One region of the Kitasatospora sp. NPDC059088 genome, then DNA from elsewhere that is predicted to be linked to it. Evidence: riboswitches for the same ligand, from Rfam matches in the RefSeq annotation. Region 1 holds a riboswitch; the other holds the start of a gene.
What was found. Region 1 has a riboswitch for thiamine pyrophosphate ahead of thiO (glycine oxidase ThiO). Riboswitches for the same ligand answer to the same signal wherever they lie in the genome.
Positions count from the first base shown of each region.

Region 2: another riboswitch for thiamine pyrophosphate. It lies ahead of ACFWXO_RS11795 (purine-cytosine permease family protein); the one in region 1 lies ahead of thiO (glycine oxidase ThiO).

Region 1 is NZ_JBHYGR010000150.1:5,700-16,371, reverse strand. Features, by position in the region: gene thiE (thiamine phosphate synthase) at 1-221, opposite strand, end outside; gene ACFWXO_RS39045 (Rv2175c family DNA-binding protein) at 221-586, opposite strand; gene ACFWXO_RS39040 (NAD(P)/FAD-dependent oxidoreductase) at 629-1,834, opposite strand; TPP riboswitch at 1,949-2,061, shown strand; gene thiO (glycine oxidase ThiO) at 2,065-3,240, shown strand; gene thiS (sulfur carrier protein ThiS) at 3,237-3,476, shown strand; gene ACFWXO_RS39025 (thiazole synthase) at 3,480-4,277, shown strand; gene pknB (Stk1 family PASTA domain-containing Ser/Thr kinase) at 4,366-6,144, shown strand; gene ACFWXO_RS39015 (sulfite oxidase-like oxidoreductase) at 6,158-6,787, opposite strand; gene bfr (bacterioferritin) at 7,018-7,497, shown strand; gene ACFWXO_RS39005 (bacterioferritin-associated ferredoxin) at 7,529-7,837, opposite strand; gene ACFWXO_RS39000 (class II 3-deoxy-7-phosphoheptulonate synthase) at 8,022-9,371, opposite strand; gene ACFWXO_RS38995 (anthranilate synthase family protein) at 9,675-10,672, shown strand, end outside.
Region 2 is NZ_JBHYGR010000020.1:20,580-31,251, forward strand. Features, by position in the region: gene ACFWXO_RS11780 (DUF5926 family protein) at 1-759, opposite strand, end outside; gene ACFWXO_RS11785 (ATP-binding protein) at 919-1,506, opposite strand; gene ACFWXO_RS11790 (glycerophosphodiester phosphodiesterase) at 1,748-2,572, opposite strand; gene ACFWXO_RS11795 (purine-cytosine permease family protein) at 2,652-4,064, opposite strand; TPP riboswitch at 4,057-4,205, opposite strand; gene ACFWXO_RS11800 (S1C family serine protease) at 4,414-6,318, shown strand; tRNA gene ACFWXO_RS11805 (tRNA-Ser) at 6,383-6,470, shown strand; gene ACFWXO_RS11810 (MerR family transcriptional regulator) at 6,646-7,473, shown strand; gene ACFWXO_RS11815 (MFS transporter) at 7,523-8,752, shown strand; gene ACFWXO_RS11820 (FAD-binding oxidoreductase) at 8,884-10,248, shown strand.

The sequences.
Region 1 (10,672 bases):
GCCAGCAGCTTGCCGTGCCGGCGGCAGGCGTCGGCGAAGACCTCCAGCGCCGCCAGCTCCTGCTTGGCCTCCAGGCCCTTGTCACGGAGCTGGACGATGTCCACCCCGCCGGCCAGCGCCGCGTCCAGGAACTCGGCCAGGTCGCCCTGCTCGCGCCGGGCGTCGGTGCACAGGTAGAGCCGGGCGTCGGCCAGGCGGGCCCGCAGCGTGTCCGCCGCCATCAGATCAGCATCGCCTGGGCGCGGCGCTTGACCTCGGTGCCGCGGTTCTCCCGGAGCGCCTGGATCGGGCTGCCGGGCAGCGACGGGTCCTCGGTGAAGAGCCACTCCAGGATCTCCACGTCGTTGTACCCGCAGTCCCGCAGGACGGTCAGGGTGCCGGACAGGTGCTTGACCAGCCCCTGGCCGTCGATGAACGCCGCCGGGACCTGCAGCGACTTGTTCGGCCCGCGCCGGACGGCGATCAGGCCACCGTTCTTGACCAGGTCACGCACTTCGGTGACCCGGACCCCCCACTGCTCCGAGATGTCGGGCAGGTACACCCACTCGGTGACCAGGGCTTCAATCTTGCTTTCGATCTCACTCACGCCACCAGACTGCCACCTCCGCGGCCCGCCGCGCACCAAGTGCTACCCGGCGACGGCTCCCTTGAGCGCCACCGAGGGGTCCGCGGCGAGCGCCCGGTCGAGCACCGCACCGCGTTCGATCAGCTTCCGGCCCTGGGTGAGGTCGCGCGGCCGGTCCACGGCCAGCAGCGCGCTCGGCACCCCGTCGCGCAGCCAGAGCACCGACCACGCGGACTCCTGCGGGCTGCCGCGCCACAGCAGTTCGTCGCCCTCGGCGTGCCGGCCGGCGTACTGGACCATCCGCCCGAACTGCTCGGACCAGAAGTACGGCACCGGGTCGTACGGCGTGTCCGCCCCGAGCACGGCGGCGGCCGCGGCGGAGCCGGACTGCAGCGCGTGGTCCCAGTGCTGGACGGCCAGCCGGGCGCCGGAGCGCGCCGAGGGGTAGCTGACGCAGTCCCCGGCCGCGAACACCCCGGGCAGGCCGGTGCGCAGCCGCCCGTCCACCACGACCGCGCCGGAGGCGTCCAGCTCGACGCCCGAGCCGGCCAGCCAGCCGGTCGCGGGCCGGGCGCCGATGCCGACCACCACCTCGTCGGCGGGCAGGTGGGAGCCGTCGGCCAGCAGCACCGCCCCCGGCTCGACGGCGGCCACCCCGACCCCGCAGCGCAGGTCGACGCCGGCCTCGGCGTACCAGGCGGCCATCGCCGAGCCGACCCCGGTCGGCAGCGCGCCCGGCACCGGCGCCGGACCGGCCTCGACCACGGTGACCTCGCAGCCGGCCTGCCGCGCGGCGGTGGACACCTCGGCACCGATCCAGCCCGCGCCGACCAGCACCAGCCGCCGGCCGGGGCGCAGCAGCGCGCGCAGCGCCAGGGCGTCGTCCAGGGTGTGCAGCAGATGGGCGCGCTCGGCTCCGGGCAGGGCGCGCGGGGTGGCGCCGGTGGCGATCACCAGCGCGTCGTACGGGAGGTCCCCGCCGTCGGTGTGCAGCACGCCGGGGGCGAGCCCGGTGGCCCGGCGGCCGGTGAGCAGCTCGATGCCGAGCCGCCCGTAGTCGATGTCCAGGGTGGTGGCGTCGGCCTTGCCGAGCAGCACGTCCTTGGAGAGCGGCGGCCGGTCGTACGGCGCGTGCCGCTCCTCGCCGACCAGGACGATCCGCCCCCGCCAGCCGCCCTGCCGCAGCTGCAGGGCGCACTGCGCCCCGGCCAGCCCGGCCCCGACGACGACCACCCGATCCGTTCCGCTCAGCTCTGCCACGCCCGTCACTGTACCCAGCGCCGCTGAACCGGCTCTGAGCCGCTCATCCGCGGAGCCGGGCGGGCGGCCCCGTCCCACGCCTCGCACGGCCCTTCGGGCGGGCCGATCCCCGGAGTTAAGGTGGACGCACCACACGGGAGCCCGGCGGACCGGGCTGAGAGGCGGGCTGGCACGGCCTGCGACCGTCCGAACCTGATCCGGGTCATACCGGCGAAGGGAGAAGAGCAGCTTTGTCACGCATGCCATCGGGCAGCCGCGCCGACGTGCTGGTGATCGGCGGGGGCGTCATCGGCCTCGCGGTCGCCTGGCGCGCCGCGCAACGCGGGCTGCGGAACGTGATCGTGGTCGACCCCGGCCACGGCCGGGGGGCGGCCGGGGTCGCCGCCGGGATGCTCGCCCCGGTCACCGAGCTGCAGTACGGCGAGGAGCCGCTGCTGCACCTGGGGACGGCCTCCAACCGGCGGTACGAGTCCTTCGCCGCCGAGCTCACCGAGGCCAGCGGCGGCCTGGACACCGGCTACCGCCGGTGCGGCACCATCGCCGTCGCGCTGGACTCCGACGACCGCGCGGAACTGCGCGAACTGCACGCCTTCCACCTGCGGCTGGGCCTGGACTCCAGCTGGCTGACCGGCCGGGAGGCCCGCCGACTGGAGCCGATGCTCGCCCCCGGCGTGCGCGGCGGCCTGCACGTCGCGGACGACCACCAGGTGGATCCGCGCCGGCTGCTCACCGCCCTGGTCGCCGCCTGCGAGCGGGCCGGCGTCCGGCTGCACCGGGCCGAGGCCGTCGAGCTGCTGGTGGACGGCGGCCGCGCGGTCGGCGCCCGGCTGGACGACGGGGAGTCCCTGGCCGCCGAGCAGGTGGTCCTCGCCGCCGGCCCGCACAGCCACCGGCTGCCCGGCCTGCCCGAGGGCGTACTGCCCGCGGTACGCCCGGTGAAGGGGCAGATCGTCCGGCTGCACGTCCCGGAGGCCTACCGGCCGTTCCTGTCCCGCAACGTCCGCGCGGTGGTGCGCGGGCAGCACCTGTACCTCGTCCCCAGGGAGAACGGCGAGCTGGTGATCGGCGCGACCACCGAGGAACAGGGCTACGACACCACCGTCACCGCCGGCGGGGTGTACGAACTCCTGCGCGACGCGCACGAGTTGGTACCGGGTATCACCGAACTCCCGCTGCGCGAGACCTCCGCCGGGCTGCGCCCCGGCTCGCCGGACAACGCCCCGCTGCTGGGCCCGACCGCACTACCCGGACTGGTCGCCGCCACCGGCCACTACCGCAACGGCGTGCTGCTCACCCCGGTCACCGCCGACCTGCTCGCCGACTACCTGGCGACCGGCGAAGTCCCCGACCTGGCACGGCCGTTCACGCCGACCCGGTTCTCCCCCGAAACCCCCGTCGCGAAGGCCTGCGCATGACCGAGACCGCCCCGAACGAGACCGCCCCGAACGAGATCGCCCTGACCGTCAACGGCGAGCCCCGCCGGGTGCCCGCCGCCACCACCCTCGCCGCACTGGTGGCCACCGTCAGCGCCGCCAACACCGGCGTCGCCGCCGCCCTCAACGAGGCCGTGGTGCCGCGCGGTTCGTGGCCCGGGACGACGCTGGGCAGCGGCGACCGGATCGAGATCCTGACCGCCGTCCAGGGAGGCTGAACCATGGCCGACGACCTGCTGACCATCGCCGGGACGACCTTCTCCTCCCGGCTCATCATGGGCACCGGCGGCGCGCCGAGCCTGGAGGTCCTGGAGCGCGCCCTGCTCGTCTCCGGCACCGAACTGACCACCGTGGCCATGCGCCGGGTGAACGCGAGCACCCAGGGCTCCGTCCTGGACGTGCTGACCCGCAACGGCATCCGGGTGCTGCCCAACACGGCCGGCTGCTTCACCGCCGGCGAGGCGGTGCTGACCGCCCGGCTGGCCCGCGAGGCGCTCGGCACGGACTGGGTGAAGCTGGAGGTGATCGCCGACGAGCGGACCCTGCTGCCGGACCCGATCGAGACCCTGGAGGCCGCCGAGACGCTGGTCGACGACGGCTTCACGGTGCTCCCGTACACCAACGACGACCCGGTGCTGGCCCGCAAGTTGGAGGACGTCGGCTGTGCGGCGATCATGCCGCTGGGCTCGCCGATCGGCTCCGGGCTGGGCATCCGCAACCCGCACAACTTCCAGCTGATCGTGGAGAGTGCGGGCGTCCCGGTGATCCTGGACGCGGGCGCCGGGACCGCCTCCGACGTCGCGCTGGCGATGGAACTGGGCTGCGCAGCGGTGATGCTCGCCTCCGCGGTGACCCGGGCCCAGGACCCGGTGCTGATGGCCGAGGCGATGCGGCACGCCGCCGAGGCGGGCCGGCTCGCCCACCGGGCCGGCCGCATCCCGCGCCGCTTCCACGCCGAGGCCTCCTCCGCGATGGCCGGCCGCGCCGACCTGGACACCCGCGAGCGGCCCGCGTTCTGAACCCGTCGCGGATGTCACAAGCCGGTCCCGGAGGCGGTGTCCGCCGGGACCGGCCCCCGGCCGCCGCACTAGACTCCCCCGAGTGGACATGGCACTGCACGACCCCCTGATCGGCACCGTGCTCGACAACCGGTACCGGGTCGAGCAGCGCATCGCGACCGGCGGGATGTCCACCGTGTACCGGGCCACCGACACCCGGCTGGACCGGGTGGTCGCCCTCAAGGTGATGCACCCCCAGCTCGCCGGGGACGAGGGCTTCACCGCCCGCTTCATCCGCGAGGCCAAGGCGGTCGCCAAGCTCACCCACCCCAACGTGGTCAACGTCTTCGACCAGGGCGCGGACGGCGGAAACGTTTTCCTCGCCATGGAGTACGTGCCCGGCCGCACCCTGCGCGACCTGCTGCGCGACCGCGGCGCGCTGTCCGTCCGGGCCGCGCTGGACGTCCTGGAGCCGGTGCTCGCCGCCCTCGGCGCCGCCCACCGGGCCGGGCTGGTCCACCGGGACGTCAAGCCGGAGAACGTGCTGATCACCGGGAGCGGCCTGGTCAAGGTCGCCGACTTCGGCCTGGTCCGGGTGCTCGGCAGCGCCGACGGCGCGCCCACCTCGACCAGCACCGCCACCGGCGGCACCGTCATGGGCACGGTCTCCTACCTGGCCCCCGAGCAGATCCTCCCGGACGCCCCCACCGACCAGCGGGTGGACGTCTACGCGGCCGGCATCCTGCTGTACGAGATGCTCACCGGCCGCCGCCCCCACACCGGCGACAACCCCGTCCAGGTCATGTACAAGCACCTGCACGAGGACGTCCCCGCCCCCTCGCTGACCGCCCCCGCCGTCGCCCCGGCGCTGGACGCCATAGTGGCCGGCGCCTGCGCCCGGGCCGCCGACGCCCGCCCGTACGACGCGGTGGAGCTGCTCGCCGCCCTCCAGCGGGTCCGCCGCACGCTCACCCCGGAGGAGCTGGACGCCGAGCCGCCGGCCTCCACCCACCCCAGCCCGCGCTACCCGACCAGCGAGCCGACCTCGGTGATCCAGCCGCTCCCCGGGCCCGCCGACGCCCCGCCGGCCGAGCGCACCAGCGTGCTGGAGGTGCCGGCCGAGCTGATGGACCAGCTGCTGGTCGAGCCCCGCCCGTACGACGAGCCGACCCCGGTCAGGACCCGGCGGCCCGGCCGACCGCGCCGGCTCCCGCGCAAGCCGCTGCTCTGGGCGGCCGCGCTGACCGCCCTGGTGCTGGCGGTCGGCGGGGTCACCTACGGGATCTCCGAGGGGCTGTACGGCTCGGTGCCGAGCGTGCTCGGCAAGGACCGCTCGCAGGCGCAGCGGGTCCTGGACGGCGAGGGCATGCACGGCCGCTTCGTCGAGGTGTTCAGCGAGTCCGTCCCGGCCGGGCAGGTGATCTCCACCGATCCCGGGGTGGGCGCGCGCACCCGCAAGAGCGACCCGGTGACGGTCACCCTCTCCAAGGGCCCCAAGCGGATCGCCGTGCCGGACGTCACCGGCAGGAGCGCGGACGACGCGGCCGCCGCGCTGGCCGGCGCCCAGCTGACCAGGGGCGGGGTGACCCAGACCTACAACGACACCGTGCCGGAGGGCTCGGTGATCAGCAGCACGCCGGCCGCCGGGCAGCAGCTGCCGGAGAACGCCGCGGTCTCGCTGGTGGTCAGCAAGGGCATGGTGCCGGTCCCGGACGTCACCGGGATGGCCCGGGACGACGCCCAGAGGGCGCTGCAGGCGGCGGGCTTCACCATGAAGGCCTCGACCGACTGGACGCTCGGCATGGGCAAGGTGAGCGGCCAGTCCCCGACGGCCGGGGAGCGGCGCCCGCAGAAGTCCGTGGTGACGGTCAACTTCTCGCTGTTCTAGCGGGGTTCACCGCTCAGCGGAGCGGTCCGTCGCCCGGCTCCTCCTGGTAGGAGTAGCGCTGCTCGCGCCACGGGTCGGCCTGGTTGTGGTAGCCGCGCTCCTCCCAGAAGCCGCGCCGATCGGCCCGCATGTACTCCACGGCGCGCACCCACTTGGGGCCCTTCCAGGCGTACAGCCGCGGCACCACCAGGCGCACCGGGAAGCCGTGTTCGGCGGTCAGCGCCTCGCCGTTGCGGTGGGTGGCGAGCAGGGTGTGCGGGTCGGCGAAGTCGGCCAGCCGCAGGTTGGCGCTGTAGCCGTACTCGGCCCAGACCATGACGTGGGTGACGCCGGGCGCGGGGGGCACCAGGTCGAGCAGGAGGGCCGCAGGCACGCCCGTCCACTCGTTGCCGAGCATCGAGAACTTGGTGACGCAGTGCAGGTCGGCGACCACGGTGGTGCGCGGCAGGGCGGCGAAGGCGGCGAAGTCCCAGCTGTGCTTCTCGGCCGAGGCGGTGGCCCCGAACACCTGGAGGTCCCAGGTCAGCGGCTTGAAGCGGGGCACCGGCCCGTAGTGCAGGGCGGGCCAGCCGCGCTGCGCGCGCTGTCCCGGGGGGAGGGTCGGGTCAGACGGCGGAAGCGGTTCTCGTTCGGACTGACCCATGTCTCCATGGTGACAGACGGCGGACGAGCCCCGGCGCGCGCCCCTTGGCCCAGGTGCACGCCCCGCCCGTACGGGCCAATGGTCGATCGTGCGCCCTCCACTTATCACCCAAATCGGATATTCCGACACATGTCCTAGTGAGTGTGAACTTACTGGAAATTCCTCCCGATACGGTGCCAGGATGCGCAGCGCAGGACTCACCGCAGGACGTAGCGCAGGGAGGCAGCACCATGCAGGGCGACCCGGAGGTCATCGAGTTCCTCAATGAGCAACTCACGGCCGAGCTCACCGCGATCAACCAGTACTTCCTGCACGCCAAGATGCAGGAGAACTTCGGCTGGACGAAGCTCGCCAAGTACACCCGGCACGAGTCGTTCGACGAGATGAAGCACGCCGAGACGCTCACCGACCGGATCCTGTTCCTGGAGGGGCTGCCCAACTACCAGCGGCTGTTCCACGTCCGGATCGGCCAGACGGTCAAGGAGATGTTCGAGGCGGACCGCCAGGTCGAGGTCGAGGCGATCGACCGGCTCAAGCGCGGGATCGTCGTGATGCGGGCCAAGAACGACGTCACCTCGGCGAACATCTTCGAGTCCATCCTGGCCGACGAGGAGCACCACATCGACTACCTGGACACCCAGCTGGAGCTCCTGGAGAAGCTCGGCGAGGCGCTCTACCTCGCCCAGCTGATCGAGCAGCCGGAGTCCTGAGCCCGACGCCCCGGGCTCGGGCGCGGCCGGCTCAGGCGACCCGCAGCGGGAGTACCGGGGCGACCGGCGCCATCGGCGCGACCGGGGACGGCTTCGCGGCGGCCGGCGCGGGCACGTCCTGGACCTCGGGGTCGGCGAGGCCGAGCTTCGCGGCCAGCCGGGCGGTCGGGCAGGGCCGGGCGCCGTGCTCGCCGAGCAGGGCCTGGATCCGGCGCACGCAGGACCCGCAGTCCGTGCCCGCCTTGCAGCCCTTGGCTATCTGGCGCGGGGTGTTGGCACCGCCGTCGATCGCCTTCTTCACCTGGTCCTCGGTGACCGCATGGCACATGCACACGTACATCGCGGTCTCTCCCGGGGTGAAGCGCCGGCTGGGGCACGGAGTGGATCTTGACTAAGGCTTGCCTTAGTTCACTAAGCCTCACCTTACCCGGCGATCCGGGTACGAAAAAGCCCCTCCGGGCTCGGGAATCCCGAATCCGGAGGGGCCTTCGTCACATCCGCGGGCACATCGGCCCTGGTCAGACCTACTGGCCGCGGTACATCTCCGCCACCAGGAACGCCAGGTCCAGCGACTGGCTGCGGTTGAGCCGCGGGTCGCAGGCCGTCTCGTACCGCTGGTGCAGGTCGTCCACCAGCACCTCGTCGCCGCCGCCGACGCACTCGGTGACGTCGTCGCCGGTCAGCTCCACGTGGATGCCGCCCGGGTGGGTGCCCAGCGCGCGGTGCACCTCGAAGAAGCCCTTGACCTCGTCCAGGACGTCGTCGAAGCGGCGGGTCTTGTGGCCGCTGGAGGCCTCGAAGGTGTTGCCGTGCATCGGGTCGCAGATCCACACCGGCTTGGCGCCGGAGGCGGTGACCTTCTCCACCAGGGTGGGCAGGTGGTCGCGGACCTTGCCCGCGCCCATCCGGGTGATGAAGGTCAGCCGGCCGGGCTCGCGCTCCGGGTCCAGCTTCTCGATCAGGGTGAGCGCCTCGTCCACCGAGGTGGTCGGGCCGAGCTTGACCCCGATCGGGTTGCGGATCTTGGAGGCGAACTCGATGTGCGCGTGGTCCAGCTGGCGGGTGCGCTCGCCGATCCACACCATGTGGCCGGAGACGTCGTACAGCTCGCCGGTGCGCGAGTCCACGCGGGTCAGCGCGGTCTCGTAGTCGAGCACCAGCGCCTCGTGCGAGGAGAAGAACTCGACGGTCTTGAACTCCTCCGGGGCCACCCCGCAGGCGTTCATGAACGCCAGGGCGTTGTCGATCTCCCGGGCGAGCTGCTCGTAGCGCTGGCCGGCCGGCGAGTTGCGCACGAAGTCCTGGTTCCAGGCGTGCACCTGGCGCAGGTCGGCGTAACCACCGGTGGTGAAGGCGCGCACCAGGTTCAGCGTCGCGGCGGACGCGTTGTACATCCGCTTGAGCCGCTCCGGGTCCGGGATCCGGGACTCGGGGGTGAACTCGAAGCCGTTCACCGAGTCGCCGCGGTAGACCGGCAGGGTCACGCCGTCGCGGGTCTCGGTCGACTTCGAGCGCGGCTTGGAGTACTGGCCGGCGATCCGGCCGACCTTCACGACCGGCACCGAGGCCGCGTACGTCAGCACGGCGGCCATCTGGAGCAGCGTCTTCAGCTTGTTGCGGATGTGCTCCGCCGACACGCCGTCGAAGGCCTCGGCGCAGTCTCCGCCCTGGAGGAGGAAGGCCTCCCCGCGTGCCACGGCGCCGAGCCGGGCGCGCAGCTGGTCGCACTCGCCGGCGAAGACGAGCGGCGGATAGGAGGCGAGCTCAGCAAGGGTCTTGCGCAGAGCCTCTTGGTCCGGCCATTCAGGCTGCTGCGCCGCGGGCAGGGACTGCCAGGAGTGGCCAGTCCTCGTTGTCTCAGTCGTAGCGGTCACACGGCAAGGCTACGGGGTGCCGCGAGCGTTCCGTGACCATTGCCCGATGGGTGAGACACGTCCCGGACATCTCACGTGAGCGGACTCACCCGCACGGCCCCGTCCGCTACGCTCGACCCATGCACGCGCCCCGCAACCACTCCTGGTGGTGGGCCTCCCCCCTGGGTGGCCCACCGATCGCGCGTTCCTAGACGAACACGACGGCCGCCCCTCGGGGCGGCCGTCGTGCTTTTCGAGCAGACGGCCCTCCGGGAGCGGAACCCGCACCGCCCTCGCCCTCCACCCCGGAAGGAAGCCGTACTCGTGACCACCCCCGCCGAGCTGCTCGCCCGCCTCACCGCCCCCGGTGCCCCCGCCTTCGCCCTGCTGCACCGCCGCACCCCCCGGCACGCCCCGGACACCGTCGAGGTGCTGCTGGGCACCGTCGACAGCTACCAGCGCCTGGCCGACCTGCCGGTCCGGACCGGCGTCCCCGCCGCCGGACCGGTCCACGACCTGCTCGCCCTGGTCCCGTACCGGCAGATCCGCGAGCGCGGCTTCGAGGCCCACGACGACGGCACCCCGCTGCAGGCCCTCGCGGTGACCGAGCAGTACGCCCTGCCGCTGGCCGCCTTCACCGCCGCCCTGCCGCAGGAGCCGGTCCGCCTGTCCGGCGGCGCCTTCGACGTGGACGACGAGGCGTACGCGGCGATCGTCCGCCGGGTGATCGACGACGAGATCGGCAACGGCGAGGGCGCCAACTTCGTGATCCGCCGCGACTTCCACGCCACCCTGGAGGACTTCGGGCCGGCCCTCGCCCTCGCGCTGTTCCGCCGGCTGCTGGAGCAGGAGCGCGGCGCGTACTGGACCTTCCTGGTGCACACCGGGGACCGGGTCCTGGTCGGCGCCTCCCCCGAGGTGCACGTCCGGCAGAGCGGCGGCACCGTCGTGATGAACCCGATCTCCGGCACCTACCGCTACCCGGCCGGCGGCTCCGACCTCGACTCGCTGCTGCGCTTCCTCCACGACCCCAAGGAGCTGGAGGAGCTCACCATGGTGGTCGACGAGGAGCTCAAGATGATGTGCACGGTCGGCGACCTCGGCGGCCAGGTGCTCGGCCCCCGGCTCAAGGAGATGTCCTACCTCGCCCACACCGAGTACGAGCTGCGCGGCCGCACCTCGATGGACGTCCGCGAGGTGCTGCGCGAGACGATGTTCGCCGCCACCGTCACCGGCAGCCCGGTGCAGAACGCCACCCGGGTGATCCGCCGCTACGAGCCCACCGGGCGCGGCTACTACTCCGGCGCGCTCGCCCTGATCGG
Region 2 (10,672 bases), on a different contig from region 1:
CTCGCCGGCGGCGTTCAGCCGGGCCAGCGCGTCCAGCAGCCGCTCCTCGGGCACGGTCATCACCCAGCGCAGGTGGTTCTTGTCCGGGGTGCCGCACCAGTAGGCGGCGTCGACGCTCGCGAGCTTCTCGGTCGGGATGGCGGAGGCGTTGGCGCGCTCCAGCGAGGCGGCGACCTCGCCGGTGGCGGTCTCGGCGTCCTCCAGCCAGAACTCGAAGCCGGTGTGCACGGTGGGCGTGAACGCGGCGGAGGCGTCCAGCAGGTCCTGGAGGCGGCGGCCGCCCGGGACGGTCCGGCGGGCCGGGACGGGGCTGCCGGGCTCGGTGGCCAGGGCCAGCTCCAGGGCGTCCGCGAGGTCGCGGCTGAGGTCGCCCGAGGAGGACTGGGTCTGCAGGCCGAGCAGGATCGAGCCGTCGGGGCGGCGCAGGGCCGGCCAGGCCAGCGGCAGCACCGTCGCCAGGGTCACCGACGGGACGTCGCCCCCGGCGGTCGCGGTCACTCCGGCGGCCAGCGTCAGCGGCACCGTGGCGGCGGGCACCAGCTCGCGCAGCGCCACCCAGTCGGCCTCGCCCGGCAGGCCCTCGAACGGGCGGTGCACCAGCTCCTGCACGGCGTGCGAGGCCTCCCGGCCGTGGCACGCCTTGTAGCGGCGGCCCGAGCCGCAGGGGCAGTCCTCGCGGGCCCCGACCACGGGGATCTCACCCGTGACGGCGGTGGTGGACTGGCGCTGCGGCGCCTTCTTGGCGGCCTTCTTGCCCATGCTGCGGCTCTCCCGGGGACGGTGGTCCTGTTTCACGGGAAGCCTACTGAGGTTCCCCCGGCGCGCGGGAACGCGCCGGGGCGGGCGCCGGTCGGACGGGTGCCGTACGCCCTGGTGCCGTACGCCCTGGTACCGGTCGGACGGGTGCCGCTCGGACGGCTACGCGCTGCGGGCGGTGCCGCCCCCGGTGCGCCGGGCGTGCCGGGCGCGGGCGGGCAGCGCCGCCCAGACCGTGACCTCGCCGGGCGCGTCCCGGACGCCCCAGTCGCTGGCCAGCTGGTCGACGATGGCCAGGCCGCGGCCGCCGCGCGAGGTCAGCGAGGGGCTGGCGGGCAGCGGCCGGGTGGCCGCGCCGCCGTCGGTGACCTCCAGGGTGAGCACGCCGTCGGCGTGCATCTGCCAGCGGACCAGCACACCGCCGGCCGGCTCGGCCGTGCCGTCCTCGGGCTCCCGGCCGCCCGGCGCCGGGTGCGTCCCGGAGGGGACGCCGACCAGCACCTGGTCCACCACCTCCGCCCGGGCGCCGCGGCCCAGGGCGGGCAGCGGGCCGAGCGGACGGGCGTACCGACAGGCGTTGCTCAACAGTTCGGAAAGGATCAGAACAGCATCATCGATGACCGGTTCCGGTATCTGCCGGTCACCCAGATCTCGACGCAGTCGGCGCCGTGCGACCCCGACACTCGCTGGGCCGTGCGGCACTGCCATGGTCGATGAAGTCGGCACTTCACGCGCCACCATCAACGCCACCCCCGGACCTCCTTCAGCGTATGCCGAGGGATGGATGCCCCTTGGTAATGCGTCGGAAACGACTGTCGGAGGATCCTGCGGGCGCTTTTCCGGCGGCGCGACTCAGGGTCGACAAGAGGTCATTCCGTGCTCACCCTCCGTCGCCCGATCGCAAGAATTCCGGCAATACCGTGCGCGGAAGGTTTGACTGCCGACCGGGGTGATCAGGTTTCCCCGGGTACCCGGGGCGCCCGGCCCCGGCTCAGCGGCCGAGCTGGGCCAGCACCTCGGCGGGCCTGTTGGTGATGATCGCGGAGACCCCGAGCTCCAGGCAGAGCTCGACGTCGGCCGGCTCGTCCACCGTCCATACGTGCACCTCGTGGCCCAGCTCGCGCAGCCGGGGCACCAGCTGCGGCTTGGCCTTGATCAGCTCGATGCCGGGGCCGGCGATCCGGGCCCCGCCCGGCAGCGGCTGCCCGGGGCGCAGGCGGCCCAGCAGCGGCAGCATCCGTTCGATCAGGAACACCCGCCGGTAGTCGGGCGCGGCGGCGGCCACCCGGTTCAGCGCGATCGAGGAGAAGCTCATGATCCGGGCGGACGGGCGCTCGCCGTCCGGCGCGGTGCCGATCTTGTACCGCTCCAGGGTGCGCAGCAGCTCGGCCTCGACCCGGCCGCGGAACCGCACCGGGTGCTTGGTCTCGATCGCCAGGTCCACCGGGCGGCCGCAGTCCACCACCAGTTCGAGCAGCCGCTCCAGCCGCAGCACGCCGCGCAGCTCGGGGTCGGTGCTGGGCCGGCCGGTCTTCCAGGCGCCGAAGTCGTACGCCTCCAGCTCGGCCAGCGTCATCGCGGAGACGGTGCCGCGGCCGTTCGAGACCCGGCCGATCCGGCGGTCGTGCACGCAGACCAGGTGGCCGTCGGCCGTCACCCGCACGTCGCACTCGACGGCGTCCGCGCCCTCGTCGAGCGCGCGCCGGTACGCCGCGAGGGTGTGCTCGGGCAGGGCGTGGGAGGAGCCGCGGTGGGCGATCACCTGGACGGAGGGCGTGGTGCGCGCCGCCGCCGAGGGCAGTTCTGGGCTGGTCACGGCCCCAACGATAGGGGGCGCGGGTGAACCCGGGGCGAAGCCGGTCCCAACCTGCGGGGCCGGCTCCGCCCCCGGTGCGTCAGGCCCGGGCGGTGCGGCGGGTCAGCGGGGTGAGGCCCCAGGTGACCAGCGCCGGCACCAGGAAGGCGAACAGCGAGGCCGAGGTCCACTCCTGCGGGGTGAAGTGCAGGGTCCGCTGGGCCGAGGTCCAGAAGTCCACCCATCCGTCGCCCACCGCGGTCGGCGCGATCAGCTGGTAGACGGCGAAGCCCAGCACCCACGGCAGCAGCATCAGCCAGCGGGACGGTGCCCGCTCGGAGAGGTCCCAGCCGTGCCGGCCGGCGCCGAAGAAGTAGTCCACCGCCAGCACCGCCAGCAGCGGTACGAAGACCGAGCCGATCAGGCCGAGGAAGTTGCTGTAGGTGTCGGTGAACCGGTCGATGCGCAGCGCCAGCACGGTGGTCAGCACGCCGATCCCGCCGCTCAGCACCCGGCGGTCCACCCGCGGCAGCAGGTTCTGCAGCGACATCGCGGTCGAGTAGACGTTGGCGAAGGACTGGTCGGTCTCGCGCAGCACCAGCACCAGGAGGAACAGCCAGCCGGCCCAGACACCGAGGAAGGAGTCGAAGATCCGGCTCGGGTCGCCGTCGGACTGGAGCAGCGCCATCAGGCCCAGCACGTAGCACCAGACCTGGGCGACGGTGTAGCCGGAGAAGCTGCCCCAGAAGGCCGACTTCGGGCTGCGCGAGTGCCGGGTGTAGTCGGCGGCCATCGGGACGAAGGAGATCGACACCGCGATCATCGCGTCGGTGGCGCCCAGGAAGCCGTGCCAGTTGCCCGCGCCCGGGTCCGGCACGCCCTGGCGGCCCAGCTGGACGGTGAAGTACACCATCGCGACCGCGACCGCCCCGGCCACGAAGCGGCGCAGCACCGCGATCGAGCCCAGCGGCCAGATCGTCAGCGCGGTGGTCAGCGCGCCCGCGAGCAGCACGAACAGCCAGCGGTAGTCGCTGGTGTGGGCGACGGTCTGGGCGCCCGCCGCGATGGTCAGCAGCTCGAACACGCCCCAGCCGACGCACTGGACGATGTTCAGCACGGTCGGCAGGTAGGACAGCCGGGTGCCGAACAGGCCGCGCAGGTTGGCCATCGCCGGGGCGCCGGTGCGGGCCCCGATCAGCGCGGCGACGCCGAGCATCGCGGTGCCGACCGCCGTACCGGTCACGATCGCCGTCACCGCGGCGGCCAGCGACAGCTCGCTGCCCTTCTCGCCGAGCACGGTCGCGGCGGTGGAGAAGCCGATCAGGCTGACGCCGAGGTTCATCCACAGCGCGAAGTGGTCCCGGAAGCGCAGGGTGCGCGGCGGCTCGGTGTCCAGGACCAGCGGTGCCTCGACGCGGTGGTCCAGCAGCGCGGCGCCGGCGCCGGCCGGGTCCGGCGGGAAATCCTTGGACGCGGGCGCGCCCGGAGAAGAGGATGGCGAAGCAGGCGGCATGGCCGATACTCCCTACGCCGGCATTACCCGGACAGGTTCCGGCGGTCAGCGCCCCCTCGACGGTCCGCCGGTCACTGGCCTGGCGTACGGTCGACATGCGCACTCTCAGCCTGGTCGGTCCAAGCTCCCGCGTGTCAGTTTGGAGCGACAGGCTAACCGGCACGGCTACGAACGCCAAAGGCCACGGGGTGCGCGGTCCGCATCGCGGGACGCCGGGCGGGGGTGGGGAGCCCCGGTTGTCGGTGGCGGCTAAGGATTCTTATGAGTTATTCAGAGGGGTCCTTACGGCAATCGAATCGCCGGTGCGAAAAACTATGGTCCTTGGTTCTGTCAGCTATGGAGGTCGTCCGTGAGCACCGAGCGCGAGGTTGGGCCCACCGGGCCGCAGGGGGAGCAGCCCGCGGGGGCCCCGGAGGCGGCGGGTGCCGTTCCCGACGGCACCGCTCAGGGCGGCCACAAGCCGACCATGGCCTTCAGCCGGGTTCCCGAGCCGAAGGACGAACCGGTGGACAACCCGGTGGCCGGGCCGGTGGACGGGTCGGCCGACGCCGCCCCGGCCGACAGCGGGCATCAGCCGACCATGGCGTTCGGCCGGGTCCCGGAGCCGGCCGCCGCGAGCGCGGCGGCCGAGGCCGCCCCGGCGGAGGGCGGGCACCAGCCGACCGTCGCCTTCACCAAGGTGCCCGCGCCGGAGGCCCCGGCCGCGCCGGCCGCGCCCGCCGTCGAGGAGCCCGCCGTCGACCCGGCCACCGGCTACATCGACGCCCCGCCGCCGGTCCTGCCGCCCGCGCCGCCCGCCCCGGCCCCGGTCGCCGCCGCTCCGGCCGCGCCCGCCCTGCCGCCGGGCACCCCGGGCACCAACCCGTACGCGACCCCGACCCACGGCGTGCCCGCCGCCGGCGCCCACGAGGGCTACGGCGTCCCGGCCGCCAACGCCCAGGAGCCGTACGGCGCCCCGGCCGCCGGTGCGCCCGTCGCGCCCGGCGCACCCGGTCACCACCCCTTCGGCGCCGGCCAGCCGCTCGGCGGCTGGGGCGGCGGCCACGACGCCGGCGCGGGCCACCCCGGCGGCCCCGGCGGTCCGTTCGGCTACCCCGCCGAGTACCCCGGCGGCCCGGGCGGCCACGGCCCGCGCAAGAAGCGCGGCGGCCTGGTGGCCCTGCTCGCGGCCGTCGCGCTGGTCGCCGGCATCGCGGGCGGCGCGGTCGGTGTGGTCGCCAGCGACCACGCGGGCAGCAGCAGCTCGGCGGACGACCACCGCAGCACCACCGTCCAGGCCAGCAACACCCAGAAGAACGAGCCCGTCCCCGGGTCGATCGCCGCCATCGCCCAGAAGGCGCTGCCCAGCGTCGTCACCATCAAGGCGCAGAACAGCACCGAGTCGGGCACCGGCACCGGCTTCGTCTTCGACACCGAGGGCCACATCCTCACCAACAACCACGTGGTCGCGCCGGCCCTCAACGGCGGCAAACTGACCGTCAAGTTCGCCGACGGCACCTCCTACACCGCCTCGGTGCTGGGCCACGCCGAGGGCTACGACGTCGCCGTGGTCAAGATCGACAACCCGCCGAAGAGCAAGCTGTCGCCGCTGCCGCTGGCCGACTCCGACAAGGTCAACGTCGGTGACGCCACCGTCGCGATCGGTGCGCCGTACGGCCTGGAGTCCACCGTCACCAGCGGCATCGTCAGCGCCAAGGACCGCCCGGTCGCCTCCGGCGACGAGACCGGCTCGCAGGCCTCGTACATGAACGCCCTGCAGACCGACGCCTCGATCAACCCCGGCAACTCCGGCGGCCCGCTGCTGGACTCCAGCGGCGCGGTGATCGGCATCAACTCGGCGATCCAGTCCAACGCCTCCGCCAACGGCCGGGCCGGCAGCATCGGCCTGGGCTTCGCCATCCCGATCAACCAGGCCAAGTGGGTCGCGGACACCCTGATCAAGACCGGCAAGCCGGTCTACGCCAAGCTCGACGTGCTGCGCAACGACGACTACAAGGGCGACGGCGCGCAGATCCAGACCAAGGACGTCCAGGGCCAGCCCGCCGTCACCCCCGGCGGCGCGGCCGACAAGGCCGGCCTCAAGCCGGGCGACGTGATCACCAAGCTCGGCGGCGCGCCGATCGAGAACGGTCCCGCCCTGGTCAGCCGGATCTGGACGCACAAGCCGGGCGAGACCGTCGACGTCGAGTACACCCGCAACGGCCAGACCATGACCACCAAGGTCACGCTCGGCCAGCGGGACGGCGATCAGTGACCCCCCGGGCCCGCGGAATCGTGTGCGCCGAAGGCCGTCGGACCCGTTAGGCTGACCTCCGCCTGGAGAGCTGCCCGAGCGGCCTAAGGGAACAGTCTTGAAAACTGTCGTGGCGTGACCCGTCACCGTGGGTTCGAATCCCACGCTCTCCGCCGGTAGGAGAAAACACCTGCTCAGGGCGGGTGCCGAGATCGTTTCGGCACCCGCCCTCGGTGTTTTCCGGGGCGGGCCGGCGGCGGGCCGGCGGTGGGCCGACGCGGGGTCGCGGCCGGGCCGGCGGCCGGGGGTTGACCCTGACACAGGGGGAGACGGTGGAGTGGGAGCACCATGTTGAACATCGGAGACTTCGCCGTCCACGGCCGGGTGTCGGTGCGGATGCTGCGCCACTACGACGCGATCGGCCTGCTCACACCCGCCAGGGTGGACCCGGCCACCGGGTACCGCTCCTACGAGGCGGGCCAACTCGCCCGGCTGAACCGGGTGATCGCGCTCAAGGAACTCGGCTTCACGCTGCAGCAGGTGCGGGCCGTGCTGGACGAGCACCCGGACCCGGCCGAGCTGCGCGGGATGCTGCGGTTGCGGCGGGCCCAGCTCGCCGAGGCGATCGCGGCGGACGAGCAGCGGCTGGCCCGGGTGGAGGCGAGGCTCCGGACGATCGAGAGTGAGGGGAACATGTTCGAGCACGATGTCGTGGTGAAGCCCGTTCCGTCCGTGCGGGTGGCCCAACTGAGCGGTGTGGCGGCGAGTTACGCGCCGGAGGACATCACCCCGGTGATCGGCCCGCTCTTCGACGAGCTGTGCCGACGGGTGGAGCAGGCCGGGATCGAGGTGGTCGGGCCGTCCGTCGCCCGGTACGAGGACGGGCCGGAGGGCGACGGTTCGGTGGTCGTCCGGGTGGCCCTCCAGGTCGCGCCGTCCGTGCGGGCCGGCCGGGACGACATCGAGGTGGTCGACCTGGCGCCGATCGAGGAGGCGGTGACCATCGTCCACCGCGGCTCGATGGACGACGCGATGGGCAGCTTCCAGGCCCTGGCCCGCTACATCGACCAGAACGGCTACCGCTCGACCGGCTACGCCCGGGAGCGCTACCTGGAGACCCCGGCCGACCGGTCCGGCTGGGTCGTCGAGTTCCAGGAACCGGTGGTCCGCAGGTAGCGGCCGCCGCTTGCCCTCGACCAGGTCGAGGGTCCTAGCGTCACCCGGCATGACCACCGCGACCTCCGCCGGGACGGCCCGGCGCACCGCCCTGCCCCGGCCGTACCTGCTCTGGCTGGCCGGGGCCCAGGCCGGGCTGCTGGGTGACGCCGCGCTGTCCTTCGCCCTCGGCTGGGCCGCCTCCGGGTACGGCGGCGGGGCGGCCGGGCTGGTGCTGACGGCGGTCACCGTGCCCCGTACGGTGCTGGTCCTGCTGGGCGGGGCGGTGGCGGACCGGTTCGGCGCCCGCCGGGTGATGCTCGTCGGGGACGCGGTGATGCTGGTGGTGACCGCCGCACTGGCGCTCGCGGTGGCCGGCGGCCGGGGCGCGCCGCTGTGGCTGCTGGTCGGGGCGGCCGTGGTGACCGGGGCGGTCGACGCGTTCCACCTCCCGGCGAGCGGCTCGATGCCGCGCCGGCTGGTGCCCGCGGACCGGCTGCCCCGGGCGCTCGCGCTGCGGCAGGCCGGCGGGCAGTGCGCGGTGCTGCTCGGGGCGCCGCTGGGCGGCCTGCTGGTCGCCGGGGGCGGGCTCGCGGGCGCGGCGGCGGCGGACGCGGTGAGCTTCGCGGTCGTCCTGCTGGTCCTGCTGCGGGTCCGGCCGGACCGGGAGGGGCCCGGTCCGGCTCCCGCCGCCGCCCCGGTGGGCCTGCTGCGGGAGGCGGGGGCGGGCGTCCGGCTGGCCCTGGGGGATCCGCTGCTGCGGGCCGCGCTGCTGCTGACCGGGGCCGCCGCGGGGGCGCTGCTGCCCGTGGTCTCGCTGCTCGGCCCGCTGCTCGCCCGGGCACACGGCTGGGCGGCGGGCACCGCCGGACTGGTGACCGCCGGTCAGGCGGCGGGGGTGCTCGCGGTGGCGGCGGCGGTCGCCTGGCGCGGCGGGCTGCCCCGGCCGGGGGTCGGGGCGGCCGCCGGGCTCTGCACGGCCTCGGCGGGCACCGTGCTGCTGGCGCTGTCCGGCGGTCCGGGGGCGGCGGTGGTCGGCAGCACGGTGGTGGGCCTCGGCTCCGGACTGTTCGCCTGCCACCTCGGGCCGCTGGTGCTCGGCGGTGCCCCGAACTCCCATCTCTCCCGGGTGCAGGCCCTGTTGACGCTGGTGCAGAGCCTCGCCCTGGTGCTGTCCACCGGGCTGCTCGGGACGGCCGCGGACGCGACGGGGGCCGTCCCGCCCGCCCTGCTCTGCGCCCTCGCCACCGGGGCGGCCGGGCTGGCGGCCCTCGCCACCCCGGTGCTGCGCCGGGCCTGACCGACCGGCACCGCCGGTCGGCGGGACACGGGCCGGCGGCCGGTGGCCGGTGCCGAGGCCCACTTGCCCGGCTCCGGGCCTCGGGGCAGAGTGCGGAGGTGGCGGCGGCGCGGTGGTGACTGGAGGCGGCGATGAGTGATCTGACGGACCGACTGGCGCTGGGCCTCCCGGCGGAGGCGGTGGTGGTGGATCCGGACGTGACCGCCGCCTACAGCCACGACATGGCGGGCTTCTGCGCCGCCGGGACGCCCGCCGTGGTGGTCTTCCCGGAGACGGTCGAGCAGGTGCAGCACGTGCTGCGCACCGCGACCGAGCTGCGGGTGCCGGTGGTGCCGCAGGGGGCCCGGACCGGGTTGTCGGGGGCGGCGAACGCCGTCGACGGCTGCGTCGTGCTGTCGCTGGTGAAGCTGAACCGGATCCTGGAGATCGACCCGGTGAACCGGGTGGCGGTGGTCGAGCCGGGCGTGGTGAACGCGGAACTGTCGCGCGCGGTCGAGGAGTTGGGTCTCTGCTACCCGCCGGACCCGTCCAGCTGGGAGTCCTGCACGATCGGCGGCAACATCGGCACCGGCGCGGGCGGGCTCTGCTGCGTGAAGTACGGCGTCACCAGCGAGTACGTGCTCGGGCTGGACGTGGTGCTGGCGGACGGCCGGCTGCTGTCCACCGGGCGCCGCACGGCCAAGGGAGTGGCCGGGTACGACCTGACCCGGCTGTTCGTCGGCTCGGAGGGCACCCTCGGGGTGGTGGTCCGGGCGGTGCTGGCGCTGCGGCCCGCGCCGGAGCCGCAGCTGGCGCTGGCGGCGGAGTTCCCCAGCGCGGACGCGGCGGGGGCGGCGGTCTGCGCGGTGATGGAGCGCGGGCTGACCCCGTCGCTGATGGAGCTGATGGACGCGGTCTCCGTCCGGGCCGTCAACGAGCTGGGGCAGATGGGGCTGCCGGAGTCGACCCGGGCGCTGCTGCTGGTGGCCTTCGACGGGCCGGACCGGGAGGCCGGGCTGGCCCGGGTCGCGGAGCTGTGCCGGGAGGCCGGGGCGACCGAGGTGGTTCCGGCCGAGGACCAGGCGGAGTCGGACCTGCTGCTGGCGGCCCGGCGGCTGGCGCTGCCCGCGCTGGACCGGCTGGGGACCACGATGATCGACGACGTGGCGGTGCCGCGCTCCCGGCTGGCCGAGATGCTCAACGGCGTCGCGGCGATCGCCGAGCGGCACGCGCTGACGATCGGGGTGGTCAGCCACGCCGGGGACGGCAACACCCACCCGATCGTGATCTTCGACGCCGCGGACCCGGAGCAGACGGCGCGGGCCCAGCGCTCCTTCGACGAGATCATGGCGCTCGGGCTGGAGCTGGGCGGCACCATCACCGGGGAGCACGGGGTGGGGCTGTTGAAGCGGGACTGGCTGGCCCGTGAGCTGGGGCCGGTCGGGCTGGACCTGCAGCGGCAGGTGAAGGCGGTCTTCGACCCCTTGGGCATCCTCAATCCGGGCAAGATGGTCTGATTTTCGGCGTGGATATCTTCTCCTCATGCGCATCCTTCGGCCCGCATTCTCGGTACGACTTTCCGATGGTCTGTGAATGGCTGGAAAGTCGACTTGGAAGGGTGGGCGAACCTTTCGGGGGCGTGTTCAGGGGTGGCCCGCGCCGGGGGTGGTGCGCCCGGAGGTTCGTACGGCACTGACGCGCCGTCGTCCGACGTCCGCGGAAAGGCCGCCGAACGGGCGAAGTCGCAGGTCAGTAGCGGTGTGTCGGCGCACTGTCCGATCTTCCGCCCGTTATGCGCGGCCCGGGTGGATATCACGCTAACGGGCGAAAACTGCTCCGTCGGCTAGTGCTTTGTCGATTTGTTGCGGAAGTCTTTCTCCCGGCGTCGCAGCCCGCAGGTGTTCGTCTGGCCGGCGAACCCCCGCACCATGCTCGACCAAT